DNA from 4 places in the Kluyvera sichuanensis genome. Region 1 is predicted to be linked to each of the others. Evidence: predicted binding sites of a transcription regulator. Region 1 holds the regulator's gene; each other region holds the start of a gene.
The links. The regulator LexA, encoded in region 1, represses DNA repair genes until DNA is damaged. The targets are predictions, from matches to a motif close to TNCTGTATGTACATACAGNA.
Positions count from the first base shown of each region.

Region 1 (8,016 bases):
GGTATTCGCGGAACACGGTGGAATAGAGCTTGTTACCCTTAAAGGTACGGCGAATAAAGAAGGCGCCCAGGCGACGGAAAATCGGGCCTGCTGGCCAGAAGTTCAGGTTGATACCGGCGGCGATATGCGGCGGCACCAGCCCCTGGTGATAGAGCACGTAAGAGAGCAGCAGGTAGTCCATGTGGCTGCGGTGACACGGCACATAGACAATTTCATGCCCGTCGTGCGCCAGCTGGCGTACGCGCTCGGCGTTGTGAACGTTAATGCCCTGGTACAAACGGTTCCAGGTGAAGCTGAGGATACGGTCGGTCAGACGAATCATCTCGTAGGAGAAGTTCGCCGCGATCTCTTCCATCAGCGCAATGGCGTTCTGCTGCGCTTTCTCGTGGGAAATTTTCTTGCTGCGCGCTTCGTCCTCCACCGCTTTGGCGATTGCTTTTGACGCCAGCAGCTTCTTGAACAGGTCATGACGAGCAGGAAGACGCGGGCCGACCGCCGCCAGACGCTGACGAGCAAAGTGCATACGCGCGACGCGAGCCAGTTTCTGAGCGATAGTTTTATCGGTACCGTGTTCGTCAGCCATGCGGCGCAGAGAGACGGAAGGCGAGAAGCGGACAAAGCTGTCGCGGCCAAGCCAGGAGACAGCAAAGAACTTCTGGAAGCCGTTCAGCATACGCAGCGGCGGGTTAACCTCGCCTTTTTCGCGTCCTGGGGAGCGACCAAACATCACCGATACCGGCACCATTTGCACATCCAGGTCAGGATTGCTGCGGTGCAAGTCGAGATAGTCGTGGAACAGTTTGATCGACTCTTCTTTCGGCGTGTAGTAGGTGAACACGCGCGGGCCGCCGTGGATAAAGACGTAGCGCGGCAGCAGCGTACCGTCGATCTCAAGCGGTTCAAGCGGGTCGGGTAAATCGTGCGCCAGGCACTGAGCGCGCAGCGTCAGCAAGTCAGCCTTAGAGTTATAAGGCAGGACGTACATAATAGGACGCGACGTATCAAGCCCCAATTCCTGGGCAGGTTGTGCCGGAATAGACTTGCTCTTTACCAGAACACTTAATGGTAAATTCAGTAATTTGTAGTAAATTCGTGGCCAGCCGGACATAAACGATGTAAAGCCTCTGGTTAATCATGCAAATGCGCGGCAAGAATATCAGAAAGTCCGTAAAATTTCTGTTCTACCGCCTCATAACAAGCATTGTCATTGACGTAAAAACGAAAAAGGTTCTTGAGATGGCCAATAATACCACTGGGATTACCCGAATCATCAAAGCTGCGGGCTATTCCTGGAAAGGATTCCGCGCGGCGTGGATCAATGAAGCGGCGTTCCGCCAGGAAGGGGTTGCCTCTGTTATCGCGATTATTATCGCCTGCTGGCTGGATGTCGATGCCATCACCCGTGTCCTGCTCATCGGGTCCGTCCTTTTGGTGATGATAGTGGAAATTCTCAATAGTGCACTGGAAGCAGTCGTTGACCGTATCGGCTCAGATTATCACGAGCTCTCCGGCCGGGCGAAAGACATGGGGTCGGCGGCGGTTCTGCTGTCTATTTTCGTGGCGGTGTTCACCTGGGCGACGCTGCTGTGGTCTCATTTTCACTAAAGTCGTGAAAACTGCCTGATTTCGTGAGTTTTATGGTTCCAAAATAGGCAGTAGCTGTATATACTCACAGCATAACTGTATATACACCCAGGGGGCGGAATGAAAGCGTTAACGACCAGGCAGCAAGAGGTGTTTGATCTCATTCGGGATCACATCAGCCAGACGGGCATGCCGCCAACGCGTGCGGAAATTGCTCAGCGCTTGGGGTTCCGTTCCCCAAACGCAGCTGAAGAGCATCTGAAAGCGCTGGCGCGTAAAGGCGTCCTTGAGATTGTTTCAGGCGCTTCTCGCGGTATCCGCCTGCTGGTAGAAGAAGAAGAGGGCCTGCCGCTGGTAGGCCGCGTCGCGGCGGGCGAACCGCTGCTGGCGCAGCAGCACATCGAAGGTCACTACCAGGTTGACCCGTCCCTGTTTAAGCCGAGCGCGGATTTCCTGCTGCGCGTCAGCGGTATGTCGATGAAAGACATCGGTATTATGGATGGCGACCTGCTCGCCGTGCATAAAACCCAGGACGTGCGTAACGGCCAGGTTGTGGTCGCACGTATCGACGAAGAGGTGACGGTAAAACGCCTGAAAAAACAGGGTAACGTCGTCGAACTGCTGCCGGAAAACAGCGAATTTAAGCCTATCGTGGTCGATCTGCGTCAGCAGAACTTCTCCATCGAAGGGCTGGCCGTTGGCGTTATCCGCAACGGCGAGTGGCTGTAACTCTCCCCCCATTCTAATGGCTGCGATACTTCCGCTATCGCAGCCTTTTTTCGTTCTGGTCAAAACTCATGCCGCTACTTACTCACGCCGATAAGGCGCTGTGGCGCCTTGCGCTGCCGATGATCTTCTCCAACATTACCGTGCCGTTGCTGGGGCTGGTCGACACCGCTGTTATCGGCCATCTCGATAGCCCCGTCTATCTGGGCGGCGTAGCCATTGGCGCCACGGCAACCAGCTTCCTGTTTATGCTGCTGCTGTTTTTGCGCATGAGTACCACCGGGCTCACGGCGCAGGCGTTTGGCGCGAAGAACCCGCAGGCGCTGGCCCGCGCGCTGGTGCAGCCGCTTATGCTGGCGCTGGGCGCCGGGCTGCTGATCATTCTTTTCAAAACGCCGCTGATTAACCTGGCGCTCTCCATCGTTGGCGGCAGCGGCGAAGTGCTGGAGCAGGCGCGGCGCTTCCTCGATATCCGCTGGCTCAGTGCCCCCGCATCGCTGGCGAACCTGGTGCTGCTCGGCTGGCTGCTGGGCGTGCAGTACGCCCGTGCGCCGGTCGTGCTGCTGGTGGTGGGGAACGTGCTGAATATCGTGCTCGACCTGTGGCTGGTGATGGGACTGCACATGAACGTGCAGGGCGCGGCGCTGGCAACGGCGATTGCCGAATACGCCACGCTGCTGGTGGGGCTGGGGATGGCGCGCAAGGTGCTGGTGATGCGCGGGATCTCGTGGGCGATGCTGAAAACGGCCTGGCAGGGCGATTTTCGCCGCCTGCTGGCGCTCAATCGCGACATCATGCTGCGCTCGCTGCTGCTCCAGCTCTGCTTCGGCGCGGTGACCGTCTTCGGTGCCCGCCTTGGCAGCGAAGTGGTGGCGGTGAACGCGGTGCTGATGACCATGCTGACCTTCACCGCCTACGCGCTGGACGGTTTTGCCTACGCGGTGGAAGCCCACTCCGGGCAGGCCTATGGCGCGCGCGACGGCAGCAAGTTGCTGGAGGTCTGGCGCGCAGCATGCCGCCAGGCGGGCGTCGTGGCGCTGGCGTTTGCGCTGATTTACGCCCTTCTGGGTGAACATATTGTGGCGCTGCTGACGTCGCTGCCTGAGCTACAGCAGCTTGCCGACCGTTATGTGCTCTGGCAGGCGGTGCTGCCGGTGATTGGCGTGTGGTGCTATCTGCTGGACGGAATGTTTATCGGCGCCACTCGCGGCGCGGAGATGCGTAACAGCATGGCGGTGGCTGCCGCCGGGTTTGCGCTCACCATGCTGGCGCTGCCGCTGCTTGGCAACCACGGACTGTGGCTGGCGCTCGCCGTATTCCTTGCACTGCGCGGGCTATCGCTGGCCTTTATCTGGCGTCGCCACTGGAAAAACAACAGCTGGTTTGCCTGACAAAATGGTTAAAGATTCCGAATAATGAAATGACCTCAGAATGACTGACTACAATTAACCTCACGCTTAGCGAAAAAGATGCCTTTCCTGAAGCATCGGTTTTGCTATTCACTCACTGACGATCGAGGATTCGATGATGAATAAAGACGAAGTCGGCGGTAACTGGAAACAGGTTAAAGGTAAAGTGAAAGAGCAATGGGGCAAACTGACCGATGATGATATGACGGTGATCGAAGGCAAACGCGATCAGCTGGTCGGTAAAATTCAGGAACGCTACGGCTACGCGAAAGATCAGGCCGAGAAAGAGGTGGATAGCTGGGACAAACGCCACAACCACCGCTGGTAATAACGTCCTCCTGCCCGTGCGTACAAGGAAGTACGCTCCCCCTGTTTAGCGCCTGCTAGCGGGATTTCTTCTTAATCTGAATGGTATGGTCGTGATGACAGTGTTCGTGCGCGCTGCACGCTTCCACTTCCACGCAGGCCGAACACAGCCCGTGTGCTTCAATCACGTTGTGACGCAGGGCAAAGCCCATTTTGGCCGCCAGTGCATGCATGATGTCTTCCACCCCTTCCGCACACTCTTCCTTCACCACGCCGCAGCGATCGCAGATAAACATGGCGGAGGTGTGGGTTGGCTGATCGAACAGGTGACAGAGCACGTAGCTGTTGGCTGATTCGACCTTATGCACGAAGCCTTGTTCGAGCAAAAACTCCAGCGCGCGATAAACCGTCGGCGGTTTAGCCTGCGGCTCTTTAACGCGCAGCAGGTCGAGCAGGTCGTAGGCGCTAATCGCCCCTTCCTGGAGACTCATCAGACGCAGCACTTCCAGACGTTGCGGAGTCAGGCGCACGCCGCGTTGCGCACACAGCTTTTCAGCCTGCGCTAACAGTTCTTGCGTAGTGGTCTTATCCATTGGCGTCCTCGGGTTACGGGTGAAACAAACCTCTACTTTATCATGTTATGCCGGAAACGCCGAGTTTCCGCAGGTGTGCTATAGGTGTGTTATAGCAGGCGTACTTCACACTCAGGATGAAAAATGATGAAAAGACCCGATTGCATTCGCCATTGGCATGACGTTGAAGGACCCGATGACTCCACTTACCCCGACAGCAATGAGCTTTTTGCCATCGGTGCGCCGCTGGCCCGCGCGCTGGGGTTGCGGCATCTTGGTATACACCACGAGCGTCTCCCGCCAGGTCGCCGCACCTCATACCCGCATGCGGAGAGCGACGAAGAGGAGTTTATCTACGTGCTGGAGGGCTACCCGCAGGCGTGGATCAACGGCTATCTGTGGAAGCTGCAGCCGGGAGATAGCGTCGGCTTTCCTGCCGGAACCGGCGTTTGCCATACCTTTATCAACAACACCTCCGAAGAGGTTCGGCTACTGGTGGTGGGTGAGGCGAACAAAAAACACAACCGCATCTATTACCCGCTGAATGCTTCGTACGCCGTGACGCGCGAGGATCGCTGGGTCGATCACCCGCCGCAGTTTTTCGGCCCTCACGATGGAAAACCTGGGCGAAATTAGCAGCATCTTCTATAAAGATTAGGGTGCTTATTAAAAATAACGATAACCGAAAAAATTTCAGTTAGAGGAGCACGCCGCTTTTTTTCCCGCTATTCACAGCAACAGTTCGTCTCCATCCTGGTGATAACGGATGGAGGGTTGTTTCATTACCGACAATAAGACGAGCAAACTGTGAATAAAAAAGACAAATTTTCGCTAATGGGAGTCGCTGTCTCCTTTTTCGTGGCGGGACAGGCAGGGGCGGCAAATGGCTGGACGGAGGCGCGTAACGACGCGATGGGCGGCACGGGGGTGGCTTCTGCGAATTATGGCAGCGGCGTACTCATCAACCCGGCGCTGCTGGCTAAGGCGAAGCCGGATGATGGTATCACGCTGATTGCGCCGACCATTGGTGCGCAGATTTCCGATAAGGACGATCTGCGCAGCAAAATTGACGACATCAGCGATGAGGTGAACAACTACCGGCGGGTGATAAGTACGCTTAATCTTAGCCAGATTTCAGCGACGGCAGGCGATCTGGCGAATCAACTCTCCTCGCTGAACGGAAAAACCGCCAGCGGGAAAGTCGGTGCTGGACTAGCCGTCAGTATTCCTAACGATACGCTGAACGTGGCTTTCGTGGCGAAAGCGAATGCAAGGGCGAGGGTCAGTTCGTATATCGATCAAGGGGATATTGCGCTTCTGCGCAGCATTCAGTCGAACCCTCTTAATGCGGCCGGTGCGAGTGATCAGGATCTCAAGTCGAAAGGCTACGGCCGCGCAGCGATCGTCAGTGACTACGGCGTGGCTATCGCGCGCCAGTTTGACGTCGGCGGCGTGCCGGTGTCGCTGGGCATTACACCAAAGCTGCAGCAAACCTGGCTCTATAACTACACCACCTCCATCTACAATTTCAGCAGCGACGATATCAATAGCAGCCGCTATCGCAATGACGATACCGGCTTCAACGTTGACGCCGGTTTGGCCGCTGATGTTGGTGATAACTGGACGGTGGGCCTAAGCGGGCAAAACCTGTTCTCCCGTGACATCGACACCAAAGAGGTCGATGGCGTGCGCGATACCTACCAGATTCGCCCGCTGGTGACCGCCGGGGTGGCCTGGCACACCGATATGCTGACCCTCAGTGCCGACGGCGATCTCACCGAAACCAAAGGCTTTAAAAGCGAGGAGACCTCACAGTACGTTGGCGTGGGCGCAGAAGTGCGGCCGCTCGACTGGCTGGCGGTGCGCGCGGGCTATCGCGCCGATGTGAAGAACAACGACAGCAACGTCTTTACCGGCGGCGTTGGCTTTGCGCCGTTTAACCGGGTGCACGTAGACCTGATGGGGCTGTATGGCGAAAACCAAACCTGGGGCGCGGGGGCACAGTTGAGCGTCGCGTTCTGACTGAACTCCCTTACCGGCGTCGATGCTGCGCACCTCGTCCGGGCTACAGAACCATACTATCCTGTAGCCCGGCCAAGCGGAGCGCCGCCGGGGCCCTCCTCCAGCATTACATCTCTGCTCAAGCTTTATGCTATAGTAGCGCCCCATTTTTCCGGATGCTTAAATAATCACCATGCTGTCAGAAACTTCGACTCCTGCTTTCCCCGCTCACCGTTTCTCCATCGCGCCGATGCTCGACTGGACCGACAGACACTGCCGCTACTTCCTGCGCCTGCTGTCGCAGCACACGCTGCTGTATACCGAAATGGTGACCACTGGGGCGATTATTCATGGCAAGGGCGACTATCTGGCCTATAGCGAAGAAGAGCATCCGATTGCGCTGCAGCTTGGCGGCAGCGACCCTGCGGCGCTGGCACACTGCGCGAAGCTGGCGCAAGAGCGCGGCTACGATGAAATTAACCTCAACGTTGGCTGCCCGTCCGACCGCGTGCAGAACGGCATGTTTGGCGCCTGCCTGATGGGCAATGCGCAGCTGGTGGCGGATTGCGTCAAGGCGATGCGCGATGTGGTCTCCATTCCGGTAACGGTTAAAACCCGCATCGGTATCGACGACCAGGACAGCTACGAATTCCTCTGCGATTTTATCGACACGGTCTCCGGCCGCGGCGAGTGCGAGATGTTTATTATTCACGCCCGTAAAGCCTGGCTCTCCGGTTTAAGCCCGAAAGAGAACCGCGAAATTCCGCCGCTGGACTACCCGCGCGTCTACCAGCTCAAGCGTGATTTCCCGCACCTGACGATGTCGATCAACGGCGGCATTAAGTCGCTGGAAGAAGCTAAAGCGCACCTGGAACATATGGACGGCGTGATGGTGGGCCGCGAAGCCTATCAGAACCCTGGCATTCTGGCTTCGGTTGACCGCGAAATCTTTGGTGCCACCGACGTTGACGCTGATCCTATCGCGGTGGTGCGCGCCATGTATCCGTACATCGAGCGTGAGCTGAGTAACGGCACCTATCTGGGCCATATCACTCGTCATATGCTGGGCCTGTTCCAGGGGATTCCTGGCGCCCGCCAGTGGCGTCGCTACCTGAGTGAGAACGCCCATAAAGCCGGTGCCGATATCAACGTGCTGGAACACGCGTTACAGCTGGTGGCCAATAAGCGTTAATTTTTTCGCTAATTTCTGGTCAAATTCACCACGCCCTGCACAACGTTGCGGGGCGTTTTTATTGATAATCAATAAGTTAGTTTTGGCACGGTTTTTGTAATAGTTCAGACAGTGATGTTTGAATTCTGGGAGAACCACCATGCTGGAACTGTTATTTGTGATTGGATTTTTTGTGATGCTGCTGGTCACCGGGATTTCACTGCTCGGCATTATTGCCGCGCTGGTG
Region 1 is NZ_CP162271.1:4,075,017-4,083,032, forward strand. Features, by position in the region: gene plsB (glycerol-3-phosphate 1-O-acyltransferase PlsB) at 1-1,108, opposite strand, end outside; gene AB2B48_RS19550 (diacylglycerol kinase) at 1,237-1,605, shown strand; gene lexA (transcriptional repressor LexA) at 1,705-2,313, shown strand; gene dinF (MATE family efflux transporter DinF) at 2,382-3,701, shown strand; gene AB2B48_RS19565 (CsbD family protein) at 3,838-4,047, shown strand; gene zur (zinc uptake transcriptional repressor Zur) at 4,103-4,618, opposite strand; gene AB2B48_RS19575 (cupin domain-containing protein) at 4,745-5,233, shown strand; gene AB2B48_RS19580 (conjugal transfer protein TraF) at 5,405-6,619, shown strand; gene dusA (tRNA dihydrouridine(20/20a) synthase DusA) at 6,792-7,790, shown strand; gene pspG (envelope stress response protein PspG) at 7,930-8,016, shown strand, end outside.

Region 2 (8,016 bases), 970 kb from region 1:
GCATTTCACCGCCTTATCGCCGCACTGCCGGAAGTAGAACGCCAGCCAGCAATAGCCTCTATCCTTCAGCATGCTGCGTCGCAGGGAGAAAAGGGTGGTGTCGGTGAAAGTGCTGGCCTCCTGTCTTTTGCCAAAATAATGACTCCGCAGAATGTAAAAGCCATCAGTCGCCATGCGCCAGAACTTGGGAAAATCATGAAGGAGTACGGCGTGCTCGCTAAAGCCGGTACCAGACCGCAAAGATATATAGAGCACACCGGCAGAACGACAGAGGCCCTCAAAAAGCTCGATACCGGTCTTCCCAAAATTGTCAGCGTAATTATGAATGGCATTCAGCAGTCTGGCGCAATCGCAGGTGGCTTTGGTGGTGGCGTATTGGGCTCGATTGGCGGCATGATCGCTGGTGGTACGCTGAGGAATACAGTAGCGAAAATTGGCGTAACGAGAAGTGGCCGGTATGCCATCGAGAAGGCGGTTCAGGAAGCCACAAAGGCAGTAAACGCGGGAGCATCACCGGCAGCGATAGCCGCAGCTGAGAAACGATTTGCTGCTAATAAGATTGCCATGAAAGCGATCCGGGATGCCGTGGGGGTTGAAGGATTCACTCAACTGACAAGGGCCGGGATTGTCGCTACGCTAAGCGGCATGAAAGATAATGGTGACGAGGAGTAATCATCTTTGCTGGCTATCGGCATCATAAAGGCTAGGGAGGGCTTGTGATGCGCGATGGTGATATTGAGCTAACTCTCATAATTAGCTGCTACATCATAAATGCGCTGCTTACATTTGCTTACAGTGATGATAAATTTACAACCACACAATTCTTGGGTGAGATCGTCATGCTTAAAAAGCTCATAGTGCTATTTGCTCTGTCATTATTGGCTGGATGCGCACAAAAACCGCTGGTAACTGTAAATGCCTTATCTTCTGGGCAATCTGTAGGTAAGAAATTCGTAATTATCCCTGCGAGCCAAGAGCTCTGGAACACTAAACAGATTGAATACACACAAATAGCCGCGGTAGTGGTTGATAGCCTATCGAGACAGGGATATACGCAAGTTAAAGATGAAAAATTAGCGGACCAGGCAATCCTCTTGAACTTTTTGAGAAGTGGCGCTGTTTCAAATACTCGCAATGTTACAGTCCCGATTTATGGGCAAACAGGTGTGAGCTCAGCAACAACATACGGAAGCGCAAACACCACGTTTAATAGTTATGGCGGTGGCTACGGAACTGCTAATACCACTGGAACGGCAACAACTGTTTATACCCCGACTTATGGCATTACCGGTGCCTATAACACGACTGTAACTGATACGTTTTATGGCGCGGGAGTTATTCTTCAGTCATTTGATGCAAAGGCGTACACCAACAACAAACAGGTAAATATGCTATGGAAGGTTGGCAGCTCTGTTGTTTCGCAGCAATCTGATGGAATTGCTGATTACAAAGGACTCGCTCGAATAGCCGCCAGCTATGCAGGACAAAACACAGAAGGTGATGTCACGTTTAATGTTGACCCCAAAGCACCTAACTAATTAATTCGCCCGGTTCGCCGGGCTTTTTTTTACCCAGGCCCTGATAGCTATATCCCACCCACCCTAAGATTACCCTAAGCCTTCCAATGAGCAGTGACGCTCCAAGCGCACACCAGTGTGTTTACCAACTCAAGCCTTGTTGTACGGGATTTCGAGACAAGTACGCGCGCATGGGCGCGCACGTGAAGATTTTCTTACGGTCACCACGCGAGCGGAAGAAGTTTTGTGCGCGCGAAGGTTTTTCCGACATCACTACACGAGGCGAGGGAGTTTCGTGACCAGTACGCGCGCGAAGATTTTAATTACCTCACTATGCGAGCTGGGAAGGTTTTAGCGGAGTCACTACGCGAGGTGGGAAGATTTATCGGTGATCACTACGCGAGGGAAAGCGACTTTATGCAACAGTACGCGCGCGCGCGGTTGACCGGCTGATAAGTCAGTCGATTAAAGATTAATCGTACACCGCTGAGGTCGCAGAATGGCGGAGAGACCCGCTGTATGGAATTTCGCGACAAGTACGAGGCAGGATAATGGGAAGAAAGATTTTTTAGATATCATTGTATGGGTGGAATATTTTTCTAACGTAGTTACGTTAGAGGAAACGGAGCAAGGTTTTTCGAACATCAATACGTAACGAAGATTTTTCCACCATCACAACACAAGAGGAACGTTGGGAAGATTTATCTGACATCACCTTATATTGGAATTTTCGGACATCATAGAGCAAAGGAAGAGGGGTTTTCGGAGTCCATAAAAAGGACGACAAGCCCTGTAATTGGATCGAGGTTTCCACACTGGTATCCAGTAAAATACGCATATTATTTCGTATTCAATTTTTCACAGCAGCGCGCAGGAGTGTTAATCAGTGAGAAGCAGAACGCGCAACTACACGGAGGATTTGCCCCGCATAGGTCTGCCATTTCTGGCAAATATGCGCCGCCGCTTGGAGAGCGCCGCACCCGGCACACAGCTTTATACTCAGACCGAGTCTGGAACCCTCTATACCTTCCTGCAGGCTGGTGGGTATGCGGTAACCATCAACGGCGTAACGCGTGCTATCGGTATCACCACCACGCAGGCGGGCTACGGAGTGCGGCAATGGTACGTTTGCCCTCACTGCGGCACCAGGGCGGCCAAGCTGTATATCGGAAAGAAAGACATCGCCTGCAGGAAATGCTGGAAGCTTCACTATGCCAGCCAGAGTGAGGATCAATTAACCCGAATGCGCAGGGATATTCGCCGCCAGCGTTACGCAATTTGGGGAAATACCGAACTGACTCGTAACTTGGCAAATCACTCACATCTATTCCCGAAGCCTAAAGGAATGCGCTGGGAGATTTTTAATAAACGTCTCGCCCGGCTAGTACAGGCTGAGGCTGCCTATTGGAAAGCGTTCTCTCCCGTTGTGGAGCGGATCACCAGTCGTGTATACCGCAAGGCAGGAGTTTAGGGGGATACGCAGGTATAACCGCGCCAGCCAGTGAAGTATCTCCTGGCGGGCATTATAATGCTGCGTACCACCAGCAGGGAGATAATCCATGACGCCACGTGAAATAGAGTTGCTGACCATTGCTAAGCTTGAACATGACGGCCACCAGCTCGAACCGCTGGAGCTGCGAGAGTTGAAGCGACATTTGGCAGAGGGTACGGCCTTATCCAGGCGGTACCGCGAAATGATGACCGGCCCTGCTTACCAATGGAATAAACCATCGCCGCGTCGTGTGAGATGATCGGCACCATATCAGCACCAGGCAAGTACCATGCTGGTGGATTCCACCCTAACCATTCTCTCTGAATAGCAGTTTTTAAGCGTCGTGTTGGTTCACGGCCTCTTTATGTTGGTTCAAATACTGGACGTGTTGGTTCACTTTTTGTGAATAATTCATTTAAAAACAACAGTCTTTACAAATCGAACCGACTGAACCAACTGAACTAACGCTTTTTAAGTACACATGGAAGAGTTTCCATAGCTTGGGCCTGTTCACGTTAAAAAATAGCGCCTTCGGTATGCTCACTGGCATGATGAGTCAAACTTAATGGTGTCTGTGTGTCAGAGAAGAGCATTATCCAACTAGTTCCCAATAAATGGGTATCCGAAGAGCTATTGATGGCAATCACGGGGCTAACTAAACATGCCATCAAATCTGCCCGGGAGAAGTCCTGGATGGAAGGGCGCGAGTATCGGCATTACTCCGGTGATTGCCAGCCTAAGGAAAACTCCCCTATCCTCTACAACCGCCATGAGGTCGATAACTGGGTTGAGCGCCAGAAGCCCGCAATACCACGAACAAAACGCTCGGACGGATAACCGGGTTTCACTGGCATTGTGTTGATCATGGATTTTATTCAAGGTCGTTGCGAGTTTCCCGAATTCGATGTGATGCCAAAACGCAGAATCTCTATTATTACGCCAGTTTCTTTAGTTTCTGGAGAAAGCGAGACGTTCTCTTCCCCATAAACCTAGGAAACTGGCGTAATAGAAAAAGTGCTTACGCCAGAAACCTAGGAAACTGGGGAATGCGCCGGCATTGCGATAACCCGGAACAAATCTGCGTGAAAAACTCATCAAAAAAGTGGTGATAAAAACATTTGGGGGCATTAAAGGGGGCACGTTGTGAAATTGAATGGTTGATTATCAATTTAAAACAGTGTGTTACCTGTTTATATCGAATCCTGCAGGGCACCATTTTCCTGAAATCCTCCCCTACATTCTTCCCCTGGCAAGAGTGCGAATCTGCTCACATAATGTTCACTGTTCGTTTGTCGAAACCAAAATACGTCAATTATACTGTATGAAATTACAGTATGTTAACGGAGGCAGCATGGACTACGAGATTAAGCAGGTTAAGCAACGTAAAATTGCCGGTTTTCATATGGTTGGCCCATGGGAGCAGACGGTCAAACAGGGTTTTGAGCAGCTGATGATGTGGGTGGATGGTCAGCAAATCCCTGCTCAGGAGTGGCTTGCCGTCTATTACGACAACCCGGATGAAGTGCCTGCCGAGAAGCTGCGCTGTGATACCGTGGTGTCGGTGGCCGATGATTTCGTTATCCCTGCCAACAGCGAAGGGGTGATGCTGGCGGAAGTGGCGGGCGGGCTGTATGCCGTCGCGCAGGCTCGCGTTATCAACCACGACTTCGCCACGCCCTGGTATCAGTTCTTTGATAGCGTCATGAAGGACGAAACCCATCAGTGGGCACCAAAGCCCTGCTTTGAGATTTACCACAATAACGGGGCGGAAGAGGGCTACTGGGATATCGATATGTTTATCGCGGTAGAGCCGAAGGCCTGACCTGAAAACGCCAGAGCGTAAAGTCCGGCTCTGGCGTGGTCATCTGCTGGGCTACTGCCCTGTATCGCGGATGATTAATGCAATGCTTTTGCAATTGCGCTGAACATCAGCGAGGCTTCCAGCGGCTGGGCGTTGAACGACGGTTCTGCCTGCGGCCAGGTTGACCACTGGACGATCACCAGATTTTCCGCGCGGTTGACCATGATCATCTGGCCATAAATCCCCAGCGCCCACATGGATCCTTTCAGCGAATCCTGCGGCGCTGGCACCACGTTTTTGGCGTTGGCAGGCACTTCGTTATTCCACCACTGATAACCATAAAGCCCCTGCGGATGCGCCACGGAGACAGAATTTTTCGCCTTGTTCCAGTCGGCCGACTGAGTAACCCAGTTCTCCGGCAGAATCTGCTTGCCGTTCGGCAGGCGGCCGTTGTTTAGCACGAACTCGCCGAAGCGGCCCCAATCTTCCAGGGTGGCATTAAAGCCGTGTGCGCCAACATCATGTTGGTTTTTGCTGTAGGCGTGCCACACGCCATCGCTCGCCATGCCGTACGGCTGCCAGATGCTTTGCTCAATGTAGGCAGCAAGCGTCATGCCCGTCGCGCGCTCCAGCACGTCGCCCAGCAGCCAGGCGCCGCCGGAGGAGTAAGACCAGACTTCACCCGCCGGATGGGCGCGTTTCAGGCCTGAGACCAGCGTGCGGACGCAGTCATAGGTACCCGAGTGTGCTTCACACTGCGTGAGCCTGGCGAAATCAGACTGCGGATTCGCGTAATCTTCATTCCATGCCACGCCGGAGGTGTGCTGAATCAGCTGTTTTAGCGTCACGCCGTCCCAGGCGGTGCCCTTCAGATCGGGTTCATACTGCGTAACCAGATCGTCCATCGAGTGGATTTTTCCCTCTTTTAACGCCACGCCTACCAGCGTAGACACCACCGATTTCCCTACCGACCGGGAGGTCCAGAGCGTGGTGTCGGTGTTGCCTGCCCCCAGGTATTTCCAGGCAATTTTACCGTCTTTTAGTACCAGCATGCCGCTGACGTTCTGGCGTTTAAGGTAGTCCTGAAGCGTCCACTGTTTGCCGTTGATCTGATAGCTCGCCTGCGTCAGCGGTTTTTCCGCCGTCACTAACGGCACGGATTTCCCGTGATGGAAAACATCGCCTTGATAGTTGCGGTAGTCGTTACGAAAACCGATAACGCGCTCGGCCTGATCCCAGGTCAGCATGGTTTTGGTATCGGGCAGGGTGGTATCAAAAGGGGCCGGGCAGGCGGTGAGCTCCGTGCCTTCACAGGCCGCCATGGCGGGAGAAGAGAGAAGTGCTCCAGCGACCAGGCTTGCCAGCAGACAGGACTTTGCAGGTAAGGATTTATGTTTATTATTCATAGCATTCTCGATTTTAGTTATACCCATAGACACGTTGTCCCGGCGGGGTGACGGGATGGGTGCAGTATAAAAATCGCCGCACTATAATAAAAAACGCGTAATGGGGGAAAAACCCCCACATGCACTGCAAAAGGAGCCAGCGTGCCGTCACTGTCTTACTCATTTTCTCAGCTTGAAGCCTTCACCGCCGTTGCAGAGCACGGCAGCCTGATGAAGGCCGCGATGAAGCTGGAAAAAGATCGCACTACGCTTCGCGATCTTATCGATCTGCTGGAAGATGGTCTTGGCTACCCGCTGTTTGTCCGTCAGGGGCGAGCGCTGCAACTGACGGCTGAAGGCGAACAGCTTCATCGCCAGGCGCACCTGTTGATGCGTCAGGCCAGGGCGTTCGAACAGTTTGCCCGTCAGGTGCCATCAACGGAGGTGCAGGAGCTGGGCGTTGCCTACGATCCCTTTACGCCGCGCCGTTTTTTGCAGGCGTTAATTACCCAGATGGCGAAGCGGGGGATCCGTCTGAGCCTAAGATGCACCTCACGCGCTGAAGGTGAAAAAGCGCTGGCGAGCGGGCAGGCCGATCTGGGCTTCTTTCAGGCCAACAACCACAGCGTCGGCAGCGATATGGAGTGGCGCGCGCTCGGTGCTATCGACATGGATTTTTACGCCGCAGAGTCGCTGTTTGTCGATGTCGTGCGCCCTTGTTCACTGCTTGATCTCTCTTTAACGCCGCAGGTGGTGATGCACTCTGCAAGCGATGTACCCATGGCGCGGCGGCTGCAAATCTCCGGCAATATCATTGTGGCCAACGAGCTTGAGATGCTGCGCAGCCTGATGGAGGCAGGGTGCGGATGGGGATTTTTACCGACCCATTTTGAGGCGGCGCGCTGGAAACATGTTTCCGCGATTCCCACGGTGGTGGGTAATGAAGGTATTAGCCAGACTATGGTGACCATCTGGCGACCGGGTAGCGAAAAGCGGATGTTAATTGATGACACGCTCACCCGCCTGTCTGCGCTGTGGCGGGAGGTGAGTAGGCGCGCGGATTAAATCCGCCGTCTGTCCGCCGCAATGACCAGACCAATGCCGGAAAGGGTGATAACAATCGCCAACAGCATGCGCATATCAATGGCTTCGCCCATAAAGATCAGCCCGCCCAGTGCGGCCAGGCAGGGGACGCTGAGTTGCAGCGTACTGGCAGTGGTGGGGCTGAGCTGAGGTAATAGCGAATACCAGAGCAGATAGGCCCCGCCGGACATCAGCGCCCCGGAGAGCACTGCCAGCATCAGCCCCACGGCATCCGCATGGACGTGAAAACCACTGAGCAGCAACACCGCCAGCGCCATCGGAACCGCCAGAATGAAATTCCCGGTGGTGGCCGCTGCCGCATTCTGTACCCTCTTGCCGGTAATGCAGTAAACGGCCCACGCCGCGCCGGACAGGATCATCAACAGTGATGCGCTGCCAGAAGGATGCCCCGCACCGGGCAGCAGCAGCAGCGCCAGCCCACCCATCGCCCCCAGCATACCGAGACTTTTCAGCGCGGTCAGGCGCTCGCCGCGCATCAGCCCCCATCCGGTCATCACGCACTGTACGGTGCCGAACAGCAGCAGCGCCCCGGCGGCGGTGGTTAACGACAGATAGGCCAGTGAGAAGGCAAATACATAGGTTGCCAGCAGCGCGGCATTAAGCCAGTTAAACTCCGGCTTGCGACGAAGCCCCGGTAGCTGCAGCAGCAGAAAAAGCGCTATTGCTCCGCTCAGCAGGCGCATGCTGCTAAACGATACCGCATCCATATGCAGCCCC
Region 2 is NZ_CP162271.1:5,045,443-5,053,458, forward strand. Features, by position in the region: gene AB2B48_RS23965 (lytic transglycosylase domain-containing protein) at 1-672, shown strand, start outside; gene AB2B48_RS23970 (hypothetical protein) at 720-1,538, shown strand; gene AB2B48_RS23975 (hypothetical protein) at 2,404-2,988, shown strand; gene AB2B48_RS23980 (hypothetical protein) at 3,077-3,268, shown strand; gene xisR (excisionase family protein) at 3,646-3,846, shown strand; gene sbmC (DNA gyrase inhibitor SbmC) at 4,361-4,831, shown strand; gene AB2B48_RS23995 (serine hydrolase domain-containing protein) at 4,906-6,216, opposite strand; gene AB2B48_RS24000 (LysR family transcriptional regulator) at 6,358-7,260, shown strand; gene AB2B48_RS24005 (EamA family transporter) at 7,257-8,016, opposite strand, start outside.
Region 2: a site for LexA is predicted at 4,325-4,344, ahead of sbmC (DNA gyrase inhibitor SbmC). Genes of this name have one in related genera too.

Region 3 (8,016 bases), 1.7 Mb from region 1:
TACAGGAACCTGATCGGCCCAAAGCTCTAAGGTGGCGAATTGAGCATAACCGGCAAAAACCAGCAAACTCATCATTGTCGCCGACGTCGGGTCCACTCCTTTCTGCGATGCGGCCAGGCCAAAGGCGGCACCCAAAATAGCGACAAAGAGTGAAACCGGGATAAGCTGCCGAAAACCATCCCATATCAGCGAATGATTAAGTTGAGACAAATCGGGCTGGTGATGCGTCATCCGGGACCTCATGAATTTCATAACAGTGAAAGCAAACAGGGGGCCACTATGACAGTGTTGTGGAATCGATAAAAACGCATAATAATTGATGTTAATATTTGATTACCGAATGCAAGGCTCAAAGGTGCATTATCAAGACCTCCAGATGGACTGGCTTAAATGTTTTGTCGCGGTAGTGGATGCGGGATCGCTTTCGGCTGCGGCACCTGAAGTCCATCGCTCACAATCTGCGGTCAGCATGCAACTTAAAAAGCTGGAATCTGCATTAGGGTGTCAGCTATTACTTCGCGGTCCTCGTCAACATCAACTCACGTCTGAAGGTCAAAAACTGCTGGGATATGCCCGAAGGATGCTCGACCTTCATGCTGAAACGCAGGCCGCATTTCACGGTAAGGAGTTAACAGGGCGTATTCGTCTGGGGGTCCCTGATGACTATGCAGCAAAATACCTTACCCCTGCGCTGAAGAGATTTGCCCCTAACTTTGGGTCAGTCGAGATCGAACTGAGCTGTGAGCAATCAACGTCTTTAATTCCTCGCGTTGAGGCCGGCGATCTCGATTTGGCACTGGTTTCCCGGGAACATCCCAACCAAGGCGCGTTACTGTTTTATGAACCGATGGTGTGGGTGGGTTCTCCACAGTTTGAGGTCTGGCGGCGCGATCCATTACCCATTGCGGTTTATGAAAGTACAAGCCTTGCTAAACGTAGTGCTATCAACGCATTAGCACTGCAGGGGCGGAGATATAAGGTGGTGTATAACAGCTCCAGCCTGTCAGGGCAGATTACCGCAGTGGAAAGTGGCCTGGCTGTGGCGGTGCTGACCCAGTGCAGCGTGCCGCCTCATCTGCAAATTCTTGGCAGTGAACATCTTTTGGGGCCTCTTGAACCCATGGAAGTCTCATTGTTCAGAAGCCGTACTTCCCAGGGTTCTCCTGCAGTGGATAGTTTGTACGATTTGCTCCTCAGGACATTACGGGTCAGAAAAGTTGAAAGTTGAGACGATTTATTAGGTGCCTCAACGTCCGCTCTTCGCTCATAGCTGCCCGCCATGTCAGCTCAAAAAGCACGCTTGGCGTAGGATATTTTCCGTTTTCCAAGCGGCCCCCTTAAAGGTCCCAAGACGAAAGTAGTAATGTTTGTTCAAAGCCAAACCACATTTAAGTGGCATCAGCAACCAGCCGTACCGACTCATTAATAGATTACCTTTACCGGTTATAGCTTCATCTGTTTTGTTCTTATTCTCTGATACTTGTCAACATAAAAATCAATATGTCTCGCGCCAGAAAAGTCAACTAAGATAATGAATTATTGGATTTTTTTTGAAATTATGGTATCGATTGACAACAAACACCAGATGGGAAAACGGCTGGACTCGGAAACCCGCAGGGAACGAGGTCACCGAACAGCGGCAGCGCCGCCATTTGGCCTGGGCCGGTGGGTGAATAAAACGTCATAATGAACTCACTCTATTGACACTGTTTATGCATACAGTATATATACTGTCGTTATACCCAGTAAAGAGAGGCTAAAAATGTTCGTGGAACTCGTTTATGACAAAAGGAATTTTGAGGGTTTGCCTGGTGCAAAAGAGATCATTCTCGGCGAATTGAGTAAGAGAGTGCACCGCATTTTCCCGGATGCTGAAGTTCGGGTGAAACCGATGATGACGCTGCCGGCCATCAATACGGATGCCAGCAAGCATGAAAAAGAGCAGATCAGTCGCACGGTGCAGGAGATGTTCGACGAGGCGGAGTTTTGGCTGGTGAGTGAATAACGCGGTGCCGTTATCTTCTCTGGCACAACACCCGCTACGCGTCGTTAGCGCCAGAGAAGTTCGCGTCGCCCTTACAGTTTCAGCATCATATCGATGCAGCGCAATTGCGCATTCGCCGATGCAGAGAAGTGCACGCTTTCCTTCACAACGGTAAATCCTTGCGTCTCATAAAACCCTTGCGCATTGGGCGTAGAGGACAAGGTAATCGTTTGAAATCCACGGGCGCGGGCTTCTCTTTTTATTGCATTCATAATCGATCCGGCCAATCCCTTTCCGGTGTACTCAGGCAGAGTAAAAATAGCCTCTACGCTACCGGAAGTGAGATCGAGATAACCCGTTGCCACCGGTCGATCGCTATCGTCCACCGCCACAAAAAACGGATAGTTAACAATCTCCTGGCGATACTGCTCAGGCATATTGTCCGGCGTCCATGCATCAATGACCGTCGCGTCATAGCTCGATGTGCATCCCGCGCGAATAGCCTGATTCCGAATATCCCAGCATCGTTCTGCTTCTTGCGGTGTAGCCTGTCTGATTTGCATCAGTATTTCCCTCGCTTATCGTTATTGTCGTTTTTACAAGGCAAAAAAAACGGGAACCCAGCGGCTCCCGTTTATCACGAACCCAGCAACTGGATTACATGTTTTCGATGATTGCGTCACCAAACTCTGAACATTTCAGCAGTTTAGCGCCTTCCATCAGACGTTCGAAGTCATAGGTCACGGTCTTATTGTTGATCGCGCCTTCCATACCTTTAACAATAAGGTCAGCCGCTTCGAACCATTCCATATGACGCAGCATCATTTCTGCGGACAGGATGATAGAACCTGGGTTCACTTTGTCCTGGCCTGCGTACTTCGGTGCCGTACCGTGGGTCGCTTCGAACAGTGCGCATTCGTCACCGATGTTCGCGCCCGGAGCAATACCGATACCGCCAACCTGAGCTGCCAGCGCATCGGAGATGTAGTCACCGTTCAGGTTCATACAGGCGATCACGTCGTATTCAGCCGGACGCAGCAGGATCTGCTGCAGGAACGCATCGGCGATCACATCTTTAATGATGATCTCTTTGCCGGTGTTCGGGTTCTTGATTTTCTGCCACGGGCCGCCGTCGATCAGTTCGCCGCCGAATTCTTCGCGAATCAGCTGGTAACCCCAGTCTTTGAACGCGCCTTCGGTGAACTTCATGATGTTACCCTTGTGAACCAGGGTCAGAGAATCGCGGTCGTTGGTGATAGCGTATTCAATCGCTGCACGCACCAGACGCTTGGTCCCTTCTTCGGAGCACGGCTTGATGCCGATACCGCAGTGTTCAGGGAAGCGAATTTTCTTCACGCCCATCTCTTCGCGCAGGAATTTAATCACTTTCTCAGCGTCAGCCGAGTCAGCTTTCCATTCGATACCCGCGTAGATGTCTTCAGAGTTTTCACGGAAGATGACCATATCAGTCAGTTCTGGGTGTTTAACCGGGCTTGGGGTGCCCTGATAGTAGCGAACCGGACGCAGACACACGTACAGGTCGAGCTCCTGACGCAGCGCAACGTTCAGAGAACGGATGCCGCCGCCAACTGGCGTAGTCAGAGGGCCTTTGATAGCAACACGGTAGTCGCGGATAAGATCCAGCGTTTCTGCTGGCAGCCATACGTCCTGGCCATAAAGTTGGGTGGATTTTTCCCCGGTGTAAATTTCCATCCAGGAAATTTTACGCTCGCCTTTGTAGGCTTTCTCAACAGCGGCATCAACCACTTTCAGCATTGCTGGGGTGACATCAACACCGATACCGTCGCCTTCAATAAATGGGATAATCGGATTGTGTGGCACATTCAGCTTGCCGTCTTTCAGGGTGATTTTTTGACCTTCCGCCGGAACAACTACTTTGCTTTCCATTCACCTCTCCTTCGAGCGCTTCTGGTGTGCTCGTCATCCTTTACGCCACAGGTTCTTGCCGCTACTACGCCCACTCCACTTATCCCGTTTAGGTATAGCCTGGAGATGCACTGTCTTACCGTCTTCCTGCAACACAAAGAGTTAGAGCATTTTGTTAATGTTTTGTAATAAGCCTGTCAATACTACCTGATTGTTTGTCGCCATGAAAGACTCTCGTTATTAGGCTATAATGCGCGAATCTATAGAGCCTGAAAATACTATGATTAAGACTTCATTTAGAAAAAACCAGCTTGAGCGATTCAGCTCACGACAAGCCACCAGGACGCGTAAAGATAACCAACCAAAACGCGTTATTCTGTTCAATAAACCCTACGATGTGTTGCCGCAATTTACTGACGAAGCAGGACGTAGCACGCTAAAAGATTATATTCCTGTGCAAAATGTCTACGCTGCAGGTCGTCTCGACCGGGATAGCGAGGGGCTGCTGGTGTTAACCAATGACGGCGCGCTGCAGGCCAGGCTCACGCAGCCGGGTAAGCGCACCGGGAAAATTTACTACGTGCAGGTTGAGGGTGAACCGACGCCGGAGGCTATTGAGGCACTGCGAAATGGCGTGACGCTGAACGATGGTCCCACCTTGCCCGCCGGTATTGAGCAAGTAGACGCGCCGGAGTGGTTATGGCCGCGCAATCCGCCGATCCGCGAGCGCAAAGCCATTCCAACCGCCTGGCTAAAGGTCACGCTCTATGAAGGACGTAACCGCCAGGTGCGCCGGATGACCGCCCACGTAGGCTACCCAACGCTGCGGTTGATTCGCTATGCGATGGGCAGCTATACGCTGGATGACCTGAAAAACGGCGAATGGCGCGATGCCGATGCATCGGCCGCAGAGCGCAGCTAACACCGCGCTCACAGGACAAGCCCGGTCAGGAAATATCGGGCACAATGATGTTCTTATATTTCTCCAGCACCGGGGCGTTAGCGTCTGACGGGTTTTGCAGTTGCCACAGGTTACGCGTGATCCCGTCATTCACCAGATAGATAACCCCGGTCTCAATCGCCGACATCAGACAGAGCATCACCGGTTCATTCACCGTATAGCCTACTTCACCCTCCAGAATGCGCTGGTAGTCGATATAGCGGAAGATCCCCGCCTGGAACTCATAGGAGAGGATTGTTTTGCTGGTATTTACCGATGAAAGCACCTCCCCGGTTCCGACGTTGACCACGCGCAGGTTCACCGCGATTTGATCAAGCTGGTACTGCGTGCTGGCGCCGATACCAAAATAGCGCGCCCCTGCCCCGCCCGTTTTCACGTTGCTTTCATAGCCGATAATCGACCCTTCGATCAGGATATTCGCCGCCACCAGCGACGGCAGCTGGGTGCGGTTGTTCACCGCCACGGTGCCGTTCTCCTGCGCCGCACGAATAATTTTGCGTTCGTTGAGCAGGTTTTGCAGTCCCTGACGTTCAAGGGGGATAAACCAGTTGGAGTCTTTTAACGCCGACACCAGCATGGCGGTGGCGCTTTGCGGTACGGACGTTGAGAAGTTACTGGCCGGATAGGGTTTAAACTGCCCAGTTTCATCCTGAATATTATAAACCGAGACAAACAGCTTGCCCTTTGGCGACGGTAAATGGGTGAGGTCCTGGTAGCTTTGCGACCGCGGTAATAACGTCGGTTTCGCCGCCTGTTTAGGGGGAGAGGTAATACAGCCCGTAAGCATAAACAGGCTAATAAAAATAACCACTGCGCCAGCTATATTTTTCATTTCTGCATCTCGCCACGGAGGTGATTAATTTGATGAAACACTGTTCAGACCGTCAACTTCGATGGTTGAGGATTTCCCGGTTTTACGATCGAGAATATTCATCAGGAGCCGACCGTCGACATTTTTAATATCAACAATAAAATCATTGGTCACTAACCGCCCCGGTTTACCGCTGGAGACATTTCCCATCAGGCTACCCAATAATTGCGACTGAACGGCGGAAGAAAAATTATCTAATGCCGATGTTCCCGAAACAGCTCCCCAATCATAAGCATTGGGATCTTTATAAGAGTTCTGCGCATTTGCTTCTGAAAGTAAAAATGCACCGTTATTGGGATTACCACCAAAATTAGGGTTAATAAACTGGAAGGTTAAATTCCCAGCATGAACTGAAGTCGATAGCAAGCCGATGCCAAGCATCACAGAAAGCACTTTCATCGTACGCTCCTAGAACTCGTCGTGGGTCAAATCACCGGTATTTAATAATGCTTTGTTAATGGCTCTTTTCGATACAGAGTCATAAACAGCAGCGATGGCCATTGAGACTTGTTTATCAAAGTCTTTTTTACTCGGAAATAAAAAAGTCTGATATAAAACATCCTGATCGATTTTAATGGTTATCCAACTTCCCCAGCGCGCGCTGGGGCGTTCATTAATTGTTATAGCCGCAGGGTATTCCGCCTCCCAGTGGGTGGTGAATGCACGATAGAAATCATGCCCGACCCGTGTAATAGTGTTATCGGTAACCAGGCCCGGCACTTCGACTTCCGCTGGATAACTGGCGTGCGATACCATCAGCATCAATATTGATGCTGTAATACGGAATAAATATTTCATAACTATCGCCTGAGGTTTTCGTTAGCCCAGGAGACGGCCTGCGTTCTATTTTTAACCGCAATCTTGCGAAAGAGATTATAGAGATGCGTTTTTACCGTATTTTCGCTGATAAACAGCAGCCTGGCGATCTCCACGTTTGACGCACCCATCCTGAGCTTATTCAGGATGTCCTTCTCGCGCTGCGTCAGCCCGCTGGTATCGTCATGATAACGGTAACTACCTGATTGATTAATAAGATAACTGGTGAGGTCGTGAGGGAAATGGCAGCCGCCTTTCTGCACGTTGCGGATGCCTTCAATCAGGGTGTGTTCATCAACGGATAAGTAGAATACCGCGCTGATCCCAGGCCAGCTCTCCACTTCGTGGAAGGCGTAATCATCCGGCATATTGATCAGCAGGACTTTAACTTTATCACGTAACCGCCGTAACTCAGTTTGCCAGAGCAAATTCCGTTTTTTATCCGACTCGCTTAAGTCAAAAAGCACCAGCAATCGCTCCGCTTTCAGCTGATCGAGCGATTTTAAAATATTCTGGGTTTTGACATTAATCGTTAACGAGCTTCTGAGTTGATGTACAAGGGCAGTGGCCTGCAATGAAGGCCGGGTTATTAGCATTAACGCATCATTATTCACCGCTTCTATTTCTATCGGCATTATGAAACCCCATTCCGCTTGCTGCTCGGAACAAGCTCTCTTTCTGATATGCATAAAAAATGCATATCAAGAAAGAGGTGCTGTTCTGTGTAGTTGCTGATATATAAGTATGACAATAAAGGGAAAATGGACGCACAATTGGCGCTTGTTTCCAGAAAGTGCTGCAATACTGTTCAATCTAGACATTGCCATTTTTATCGCAAGGATTATTTGTGTTTCAAATTGTAACAAGATCGTGTCAGTTTATTTCAGACTGATTTAACCTTACTGCTGATTTTCCTACAAAAAATAGCAGAATTGTCCTTTAACCAAATTCGAGGATTGGCTTCATAGATACATCGTATTTTATGCATGATATTGCCAGACCCACCAAAAAAGGCAGTAGGTGTAAATGAGAACTGACATTATTTGTCATAGAAATGGCGGGCTTTGCGGAAGGTGTAAACCAATACGTACTGATCGTATAAGAACGCATACCGGTAACATCCCGCTCGCGCCGCACCCTACCACGAGCTTTCCTCAAAAAACTCATACTAACGACTGACGTGATTTTTCAAAATACGCAATTCAGGCGAAAAAATTAGTTTCTCCCCTCCGACATACTCAAGCCATAAATCAGCGCAGCCAGTTATTCATAAGCAGGCTATTGGTGCGCCGATTTAACTCCTGACTTTAACCATCGGTTAAATCAAGGTGCCATTATGAAACAGTGGTTTTTATTAATACCCGTATTGGGTTATTCCTGTCTGGCAACTGCTGGAGGGGATTTAGCGGGCTCAGAATTCTCCGGGCTGGATAAATTCCATCAGGGCTACGATAAAATTGCTATTACTGGTCAACAGGGCAGTGGAAATTTCGCCGC
Region 3 is NZ_CP162271.1:648,655-656,670, reverse strand. Features, by position in the region: gene AB2B48_RS03180 (AzlC family ABC transporter permease) at 1-231, opposite strand, end outside; gene AB2B48_RS03175 (LysR family transcriptional regulator) at 377-1,228, shown strand; gene AB2B48_RS03170 (DinI-like family protein) at 1,763-2,005, shown strand; gene AB2B48_RS03165 (GNAT family N-acetyltransferase) at 2,077-2,547, opposite strand; gene icd (NADP-dependent isocitrate dehydrogenase) at 2,642-3,892, opposite strand; gene rluE (23S rRNA pseudouridine(2457) synthase RluE) at 4,122-4,793, shown strand; gene csgG (curli production assembly/transport protein CsgG) at 4,819-5,664, opposite strand; gene csgF (curli production assembly/transport protein CsgF) at 5,689-6,102, opposite strand; gene csgE (curli production assembly/transport protein CsgE) at 6,112-6,465, opposite strand; gene csgD (biofilm master transcriptional regulator CsgD) at 6,504-7,154, opposite strand; gene AB2B48_RS03130 (curlin) at 7,856-8,016, shown strand, end outside.
Region 3: a site for LexA is predicted at 1,705-1,724, ahead of AB2B48_RS03170 (DinI-like family protein). Genes of this name have one in related genera too.

Region 4 (8,016 bases), 130 kb from region 1:
CAGAATACCTTGTTGAATCCCTTCCTGACGGCCAATCAACTTTAACTGTTCTGCCATAGTCATAAGCTTTTCTCCATGCTGCGGCACGCGCTGTGCCAGTCCATACAATAGTTTTTGAACATCCTGGGTTTGTCCGGCCTGTATCAGATAGTTTACTAGCACGGTTATTTGTTGTCCGCTCATGTGTCCCAGAATGAACAAACTGGCTAGCTTGTCTTGTAGCAACGCGATATCCCGCTGCCGGATATGCTTCTGCACCAGCGTCAGCGCTGCCATGCTGCGGTGTTGCATAATCTCGTCGTCGGGGATAACCGTAATATCCACCAGCGGGAAAGGTGAGGTGTAGAGCTGACGTGCAGCGACGGGGTCGCTGAACCCATCCAGCCAGTTTAGCGACCAGGGATAAGGGCTGCGTTTGCCGTGATAAAACAGAATGGGAACCACCAGCGGTAAGGTTTTATGACCGCCTTCGAGATGGCGCTGCATGGCGGCAACGGCGTAGCGCAGTAATCTGAAAGCCATATGTTTATCCGGCGTGCTTTGGTGTTCGATAAGAACGTGGATATAGCCGCGCCCAGTGGTGGTCTGCAGCGAATAGATAACATCACTGTAGTAGGGGCGTAGATCGTCTTCGATATAGCTCCCCGATTCCAGCCGTAGCGTCTCTAGCTTGCAGAGTTGGAGAAGCTGAGTGGGCAGGTGGAGGCGAATAAAATCCCGCGCCGTATCGGCGCAGGAGAGAAAGGTTTTAAACACCGCGTCATGCGGCGTGGCTGTCTCCGCCATCGTTTATCATCCGTGAATGAAAAGTCTGGCGGCATTCTGGCACTCAGGCTTTTTGTGGTGTAGCGGTTATTCCAGGCTTCTTTCCGGGATGCGCCGCCGCTCGCGCGATTTTGTCAGTTAGCGGCTCCCACGACAAAAATTTGCGTGCTGTATTCAGGCATGTCGAGCCGATGCCAGCAGCGCCCCTACCAGCATAAACAGCGAGCCGAACACTTTATTCAACGCCTTCATCTGCTTCGGCCCTTTAATCCACGCTGAGATCCGCTGCGCCAACGTCGCGTAGCCAATCATCACGATGATATCGACGACGATGGTTGTCACCCCAAGAATCAGGTACTGCATTATCTGCGGCTGATGCGGCACGATAAACTGTGGGAACAGCGCGGCCAGGAACACGATGCTCTTCGGGTTGGTCAGGTTCACGAACACCGCACGCTGGAACAGCTTGCCGCGACTTTGCGTTTTCGCCAGCGTTTTCAGGTCGATGGAGCCTGCCGCACGCCATTGCTGAATGCCGAGCCAGATAAGGTACGCCGCCCCCGCCCACTTCAGCACCTCAAAGGCCAGCAGGGAGCGCGAGAAGAGGGTACCCAGGCCTACGCCAACCAGCACGATGTGAATCGCCAGGCCGGTTTGCAGCCCGGCAATCGATGCCGCCGCGCCGCGATAGCCGTGGTTAATAGAGGTGGTCATGGTATTGATCGCCCCTGAGCCCGGCGAAAGGCTAAGAATTATGGATGTGAGCAGGTAGGCGAACCACCATTCGAAGGTCATGAGAAACTCCCTGGTTATCTGTTTTTATGCCACAATACGCTATTGTCCTGACGTTGTGTCAGGCGTCACAAAAAAATGATTTTCAGCGGTTAGCAGGGGTGGAAGCCCGATGTTTCAACAGCAAAAGGATTGGAATACAAGAGAAAACGCGTTTGCTGCCTTTACGACCGGCCCGCTGATGGATTTCTGGCGAGGGCGGAAGGAAGCGGAGTTTATCGGCGTTGACGGCATTCCAGTACGGTTTGTTCGGTTCAGTTCACCGGCGCACGACAGCGTGATCGTGGTCTGCCCTGGGCGAATTGAGAGCTACGTGAAGTATGCCGAGCTGGCGTACGACCTGTTCCATAGCGGCTTTGATGTGCTGATTATCGACCATCGCGGTCAGGGGCGCTCCGGGCGTATGTTGTCTGACTCCCATCGCGGCCACGTGGCGAAATTTAGCGACTACGTTGACGATCTTGCCGCCTTCTGGCAACAGCAGGTACTGCCGGGACACTGGCGGCAGCGATTTATTCTCGCTCACTCGATGGGCGGCGCCATCGCCACGCAGTTTTTGCAGCGTCATCCGCAAGGCTGTGATGCCATCGCGCTTTGTGCACCGATGTTTGGGATTATTATGCGCCTGCCGGAATGGGTAGTAAGGCCGCTTCTCGACTGGGCTGAGGGCCATCAGCGTCTTCGGGAAGGGTATGCAATGGGAACGGGCCGATGGCACGCGCTGCCGTTTGGCATTAATGTACTGACCCATAGTCGCGAACGCTATCGGCGTAACGTTCGTTTTTATGCCGATGAACCCCGGTTGCGCGTGGGAGGCCCCACATATCACTGGGTCAGAGAAGGTATCCTGGCAGGGGAGCAAATCCTCGCCGGTGCCGCAAAAGAGACGTTCCCCGTTCTGCTGATTCAGGCAGAGGAGGAACGCGTCGTTGATAATCGCATGCACGATCGTTATTGCGAAATTCGCGCCGAAGCGGGCCACCCTTGTGATGGCGGTAAGCCGCTTGTCATACAGGGCGCCTATCATGAGATCCTTTTTGAAAAGGACGCTATGCGCTCAGTCGCACTCACTGCCATCGTCGATTTTTTCCGTCGACATTGTTAATTCGGCGCCAGCGGCGCACTGTTTAGAGGTTAAATTCGAATATGTACCAGGTTGTTGCGTCTGACTTAGATGGCACCTTACTCTCCCCCGACCACCACTTAACGCCGTACGCGAAAGAGACGCTAAAGCTGCTCACCGAGCGCGGCCTGAACTTCGTCTTTGCGACCGGACGTCATTACATCGACGTAGGCCAGATTCGCGATAATCTGGGGATCAAATCCTACATGATCACCTCCAACGGCGCGCGCGTGCACGATGCCGATGGGAAACAGGTTTTCGCTCATAACCTCGATCGTGATATCGCCGCCGATCTCTTCGGCATCGTGAATGACAACCCGGATATCGTCACCAACGTTTACCGTGAAGACGAATGGTTTATGAACCGTCATCGCCCGGAAGAGATGCGTTTCTTCAAGGAAGCGGTATTTAACTACACCCTGTATGAGCCGGGTATGCTGGAGCCGGAAGGGGTCAGCAAGGTGTTCTTCACCTGCAACGATCACGAAACGCTGCTGCCTTTGGAGCAGGCGATTAACGCGCGCTGGGGCGATCGCGTCAACGTCAGCTTCTCTACGCTCACCTGTCTGGAAGTGATGGCGGGCGGCGTGTCGAAAGGCCATGCGCTGGAAGCGGTGGCGAAAGCGATGGGCTATACCCTTAAAGATTGCATCGCGTTTGGCGATGGCATGAATGACGCCGAAATGCTGTCGATGGCAGGTAAAGGCTGCATCATGGCAGGCGCGCATCAGCGTCTGAAAGATCTGCATCCGGAGCTTGAAGTGATCGGCTCGAACGCCGATGACGCGGTACCGCACTTCTTGCGCGACATGTACCTGCGTTAATTATCAACAACCGACTAGTTATTGGTCAGTTGTCAACCGGTAACTCCGCTACAATGAATGCTCATCTTCCTATGAGACATTCATTGTGGCGCTCCTGATTATTACCACCATCCTGTGGGCTTTCTCTTTTAGCTTCTACGGCGAGTACCTTGCCGGACACGTCGACAGTTACTTTGCGGTGCTGGTGCGCGTGGGCCTGGCGGCGCTGGTCTTCCTGCCGTTTCTTCGCACCCGTGGGCACAGCCTGAAAACCGTTGGCCTGTATATGCTGGTGGGCGCAATGCAGCTTGGCATCATGTATATGCTGAGCTTCCATGCTTATCTCTACCTGACCGTCTCCGAGTTGCTGCTGTTTACCGTCCTCACGCCGCTCTACATCACGCTGATTTACGACCTGATGAGCGGACGCCGCCTGCGCTGGAGCTACGCGTTTAGTGCGCTGCTGGCGGTGATTGGCGCAGGGATTATTCGTTACGACCACATCACTAACCATTTCTGGACCGGGCTTATCCTGGTGCAGCTCTCCAATATCGTCTTTGCCATCGGTATGGTGGGCTATAAGCGTCTGATGGAGACCCGGCCAATGCCGCAGCATAACGCCTTTGCCTGGTTCTATCTCGGGGCGTTTCTGGTCGCGACGGTGGCCTGGATGCTGCTCGGCAACGCGCAGAAAATGCCGCAGACTCTGCCGCAGTGGGGGATTTTGGTATTTCTTGGTGTGGTGGCTTCGGGGATTGGCTACTTCATGTGGAACTACGGTGCTACGCAGGTGGATGCGGGCACCTTAGGCATTATGAACAATATGCATGTGCCCGCGGGGCTGCTGGTGAACCTGGCAATCTGGCATCAACAGCCCCACTGGCCGAGCTTCCTTACAGGGGCTGCGGTGATACTGGCCTCACTGTGGGTGCATCGCCATTGGGTCGCTCCGCGTTCTTCACGAACGGCAGATGATCGCAAGCGTGATTCCGCGCTGAGCGAATAAACGCATCCATCACCGGCTGACGCTGCTCGCCATCGCGCACGGCGGCGTACAGGCGGCTCCACAATCCTTCGCCCAGGGTTTTGGTCACAATCAGACCCTGGCGCTCAAAACTCTCCACCACCCAGTGCGGCAGAGCGGCAATGCCCATCCGCGCGGCGACCATCTGCACCAGCAGCAGCGTGTTATCAACGCTTTTCAACTGTGGGCTGACGCCAGCAGGCTGCAGGAAATGACGCCAGACATCCAGACGCTGGCGCTGAACCGGATAAATCAACAATGTTTCTGCCGCCAAATCTTCTGGCGTGATGCGTGCTTTGGTCGCCAGCGGGTGATCCGGCGACAGTACCAGGCGCACTTCAAAATCAAACATCGGCGAGTAGTGCAGGCCGCTGCGCGGCAGGATGTCTGAGGTAAGCACCAGATCCAACTCGCCCTGCTGTAGAGCAGGCTGCGGGTCAAAGGTGACACCAGACTTAAAGTCCATCTCAACCTGCGGCCACTGCTTGCGGAAATTTTCCAGCGCGGGCGTCAGCCACTGAATACAGCTATGGCATTCGATGGCGATACGCAGCGTGGCCTGCTGAGGTTCATGACAGGCCTGCAGCGCCTGTGTGATTTGCGGCAGCACCTGGTTTGCCAGCTGCAGCAAAATCTCCCCCTGTGGGGTAAAGCGCAGCGGCTGGCTTTTACGTACGAATAGCCGAAAGCCAAGGCGCTGTTCCAGATCGCTGAACTGGTGAGACAGGGCGGATTGGGTCTGGTGCAGCGTCGCCGCGGCGGCCGCCAGAGAACCACTGTTCCGCAACGCCTGGAGCGTTTTCAGATGTTTAATTTCGATCATGAAAGTCCTTCACTTCGGCATGAACAATTTGCGCTTGAGGAATATACAGTACCTGTCGATTATGGATGTGTAAACATCTGGACGGCTAAAATCCTTCGTCTTTTAAATTTATGGTGCGTTGGCTGCGTTTATTCACCCCAGTCACTTACTTAAGTAAGCTCCCGGGGATTCATAAACTTGCCGCCTTCCCTAAATTGAAAATCCAAAGGATTTAAACACTTAAGAGAGGCATATGATGACTATTCAAAACCACACCCTCGGTTTCCCCCGCGTTGGCCTGCGTCGCGAGCTGAAAAAAGCGCAAGAGAGCTATTGGGCGGGTAACGCCTCCCGTGAAGAACTGCTGGCCGTTGGCCGCGAACTGCGCGCCCGTCATTGGGAGCAGCAGAAGCAAGCGGGTATCGACCTGCTGCCGGTGGGCGACTTCGCCTGGTACGATCACGTGTTGACCACCAGCCTGCTGCTGGGCAACGTCCCGGCTCGCCATCAGAACAAAGATGGCTCCGTCGATATCGACACCTTATTCCGTATTGGCCGTGGCCGCGCACCGACCGGTGAACCTGCGGCGGCGGCAGAAATGACCAAATGGTTTAATACCAACTATCACTACATGGTGCCTGAATTCACTAAAGGCCAGCAGTTCAAGCTGACCTGGACCCAGCTGCTGGACGAAGTTGACGAAGCGCTGGCGCTTGGCCACAACGTGAAGCCTGTCCTGCTGGGGCCGGTTACCTATCTGTGGCTGGGCAAAGTGAAGGGTGAGCAGTTTGACCGCCTGACCCTGCTAAACGACATCCTGCCGGTGTATCAGCAGGTGCTGGCTGAACTGGCGAAGCGCGGTATTGAGTGGGTGCAGATTGATGAACCTGCGCTGGTGCTGGAACTGCCGCAGGCATGGTTAAACGCATTTAAACCGGCCTATGATGCGCTGCAGGGGCAGGTGAAACTGCTGCTCACCACCTATTTCGAGGGCGTGACGCCGAATCTGGAAACCATTACTACGCTGCCGGTACAAGGGCTACACGTTGACCTGGTGCACGGTAAAGATGATGTTGAAGCCCTGCATCAGCGCCTGCCCGCTGACTGGCTGCTCTCCGCTGGCCTGGTTAACGGCCGCAACGTCTGGCGCGCCGACCTTACTGAAAAATATGCGCAGATTAAAGCGCTGGTGGGTAAACGTGACCTCTGGGTCGCCTCTTCCTGCTCGCTGCTGCACAGTCCTATCGATCTGAGCGTCGAAACCCGCCTGGACGCAGAAGTGAAGAGCTGGTTTGCCTTCGCCTTACAAAAATGTGGTGAGCTGGCGCTGCTTCGTGATGCGCTGAACACCGGCAACACGGCGGCACTGGTCGAGTGGAGCGCGCCGATTCAGGCTCGCCGTCACTCAACCCGCGTGCACAATGCGGCAGTGGAACAGCGTCTGGCGGCGATTACCGCCAAAGACAGCCAGCGTGCTAGTGCTTACCCGGTACGCGCTGAAGCGCAGCGTTCTCGCTTTAATCTTCCGGCCTGGCCGACCACAACGATCGGCTCTTTCCCGCAAACCACCGAGATTCGCGGCCTGCGTCTGGATTTCAAAAAGGGGAATCTGGACGCGAATAACTACCGCACCGGCATTGCCGAACACATTAAGCAGGCGATCGTCGAACAGGAGCGTCTGGGGCTCGATGTGCTGGTGCACGGTGAAGCCGAGCGTAACGATATGGTGGAATACTTCGGTGAACACCTCGATGGTTTCGTCTTTACCCAGAACGGCTGGGTGCAGAGCTACGGTTCTCGCTGCGTGAAGCCGCCCGTTGTCATCGGCGATGTGAGCCGACCGGAAGCGATCACCGTGGAGTGGGCGAAGTATGCCCAGTCTCTGACCGACAAACCGGTGAAAGGGATGCTGACCGGTCCGGTCACGATTCTTTGCTGGTCCTTCCCGCGTGAAGACGTGACCCGTGAAACCATCGCTAAGCAGATTGCGCTGGCGCTGCGTGATGAAGTGGCGGATCTGGAAGCGGCCGGTATTGGTATCATCCAGATCGATGAGCCAGCACTGCGTGAAGGTCTACCGCTGCGCCGTAGCGATTGGGCCGCCTACCTGGAGTGGGGCGTGGAAGCCTTCCGTATTAACGCCGCGGTGGCGCAGGATGATACCCAAATCCACACCCACATGTGTTACTGCGAGTTCAACGACATCATGGATTCCATTGCGGCACTGGATGCGGATGTGATCACTATCGAAACCTCCCGTTCCGATATGGAGCTGCTGGAGTCGTTCGAAGAGTTCGACTACCCGAATGAAATCGGGCCGGGCGTCTATGACATTCACTCGCCGAACGTACCAAGCGTGGAGTGGATTGAGGCTCTGCTGAAGAAAGCCGAGCAGCGCATTCCGGCGGAGCGCCTGTGGGTTAACCCGGACTGTGGTCTGAAAACGCGTGGCTGGCCAGAAACCCGTGCTGCACTGGCGAACATGGTCAAAGCGGCGCAGAACCTGCGTCAGGCTTAAAAAATCAAACGGAGGCTAACGCCTCCGTTTTCCTTTACTAAGGGAACTAGCCTTTTTTCCCGCCGTACTGCGCAAACCACGCCAGCATACGCTGCCAGCCATCTTTCGCTGACTCTTCATGATAGCTCGGGCGGTAATCGGCGTTGAACGCATGACCGGCTTCCGGGTAAACCACGATCTCGGCATTTG
Region 4 is NZ_CP162271.1:3,948,911-3,956,926, forward strand. Features, by position in the region: gene AB2B48_RS18990 (Rpn family recombination-promoting nuclease/putative transposase) at 1-786, opposite strand, end outside; gene rhtB (homoserine/homoserine lactone efflux protein) at 940-1,560, opposite strand; gene pldB (lysophospholipase L2) at 1,670-2,662, shown strand; gene yigL (sugar/pyridoxal phosphate phosphatase YigL) at 2,704-3,504, shown strand; gene AB2B48_RS19010 (carboxylate/amino acid/amine transporter) at 3,590-4,489, shown strand; gene metR (HTH-type transcriptional regulator MetR) at 4,377-5,330, opposite strand; gene metE (5-methyltetrahydropteroyltriglutamate--homocysteine S-methyltransferase) at 5,566-7,827, shown strand; gene AB2B48_RS19025 (dienelactone hydrolase family protein) at 7,874-8,016, opposite strand, start outside.
Region 4: a site for LexA is predicted at 5,362-5,381, ahead of metR (HTH-type transcriptional regulator MetR). Genes of this name have one in related genera too.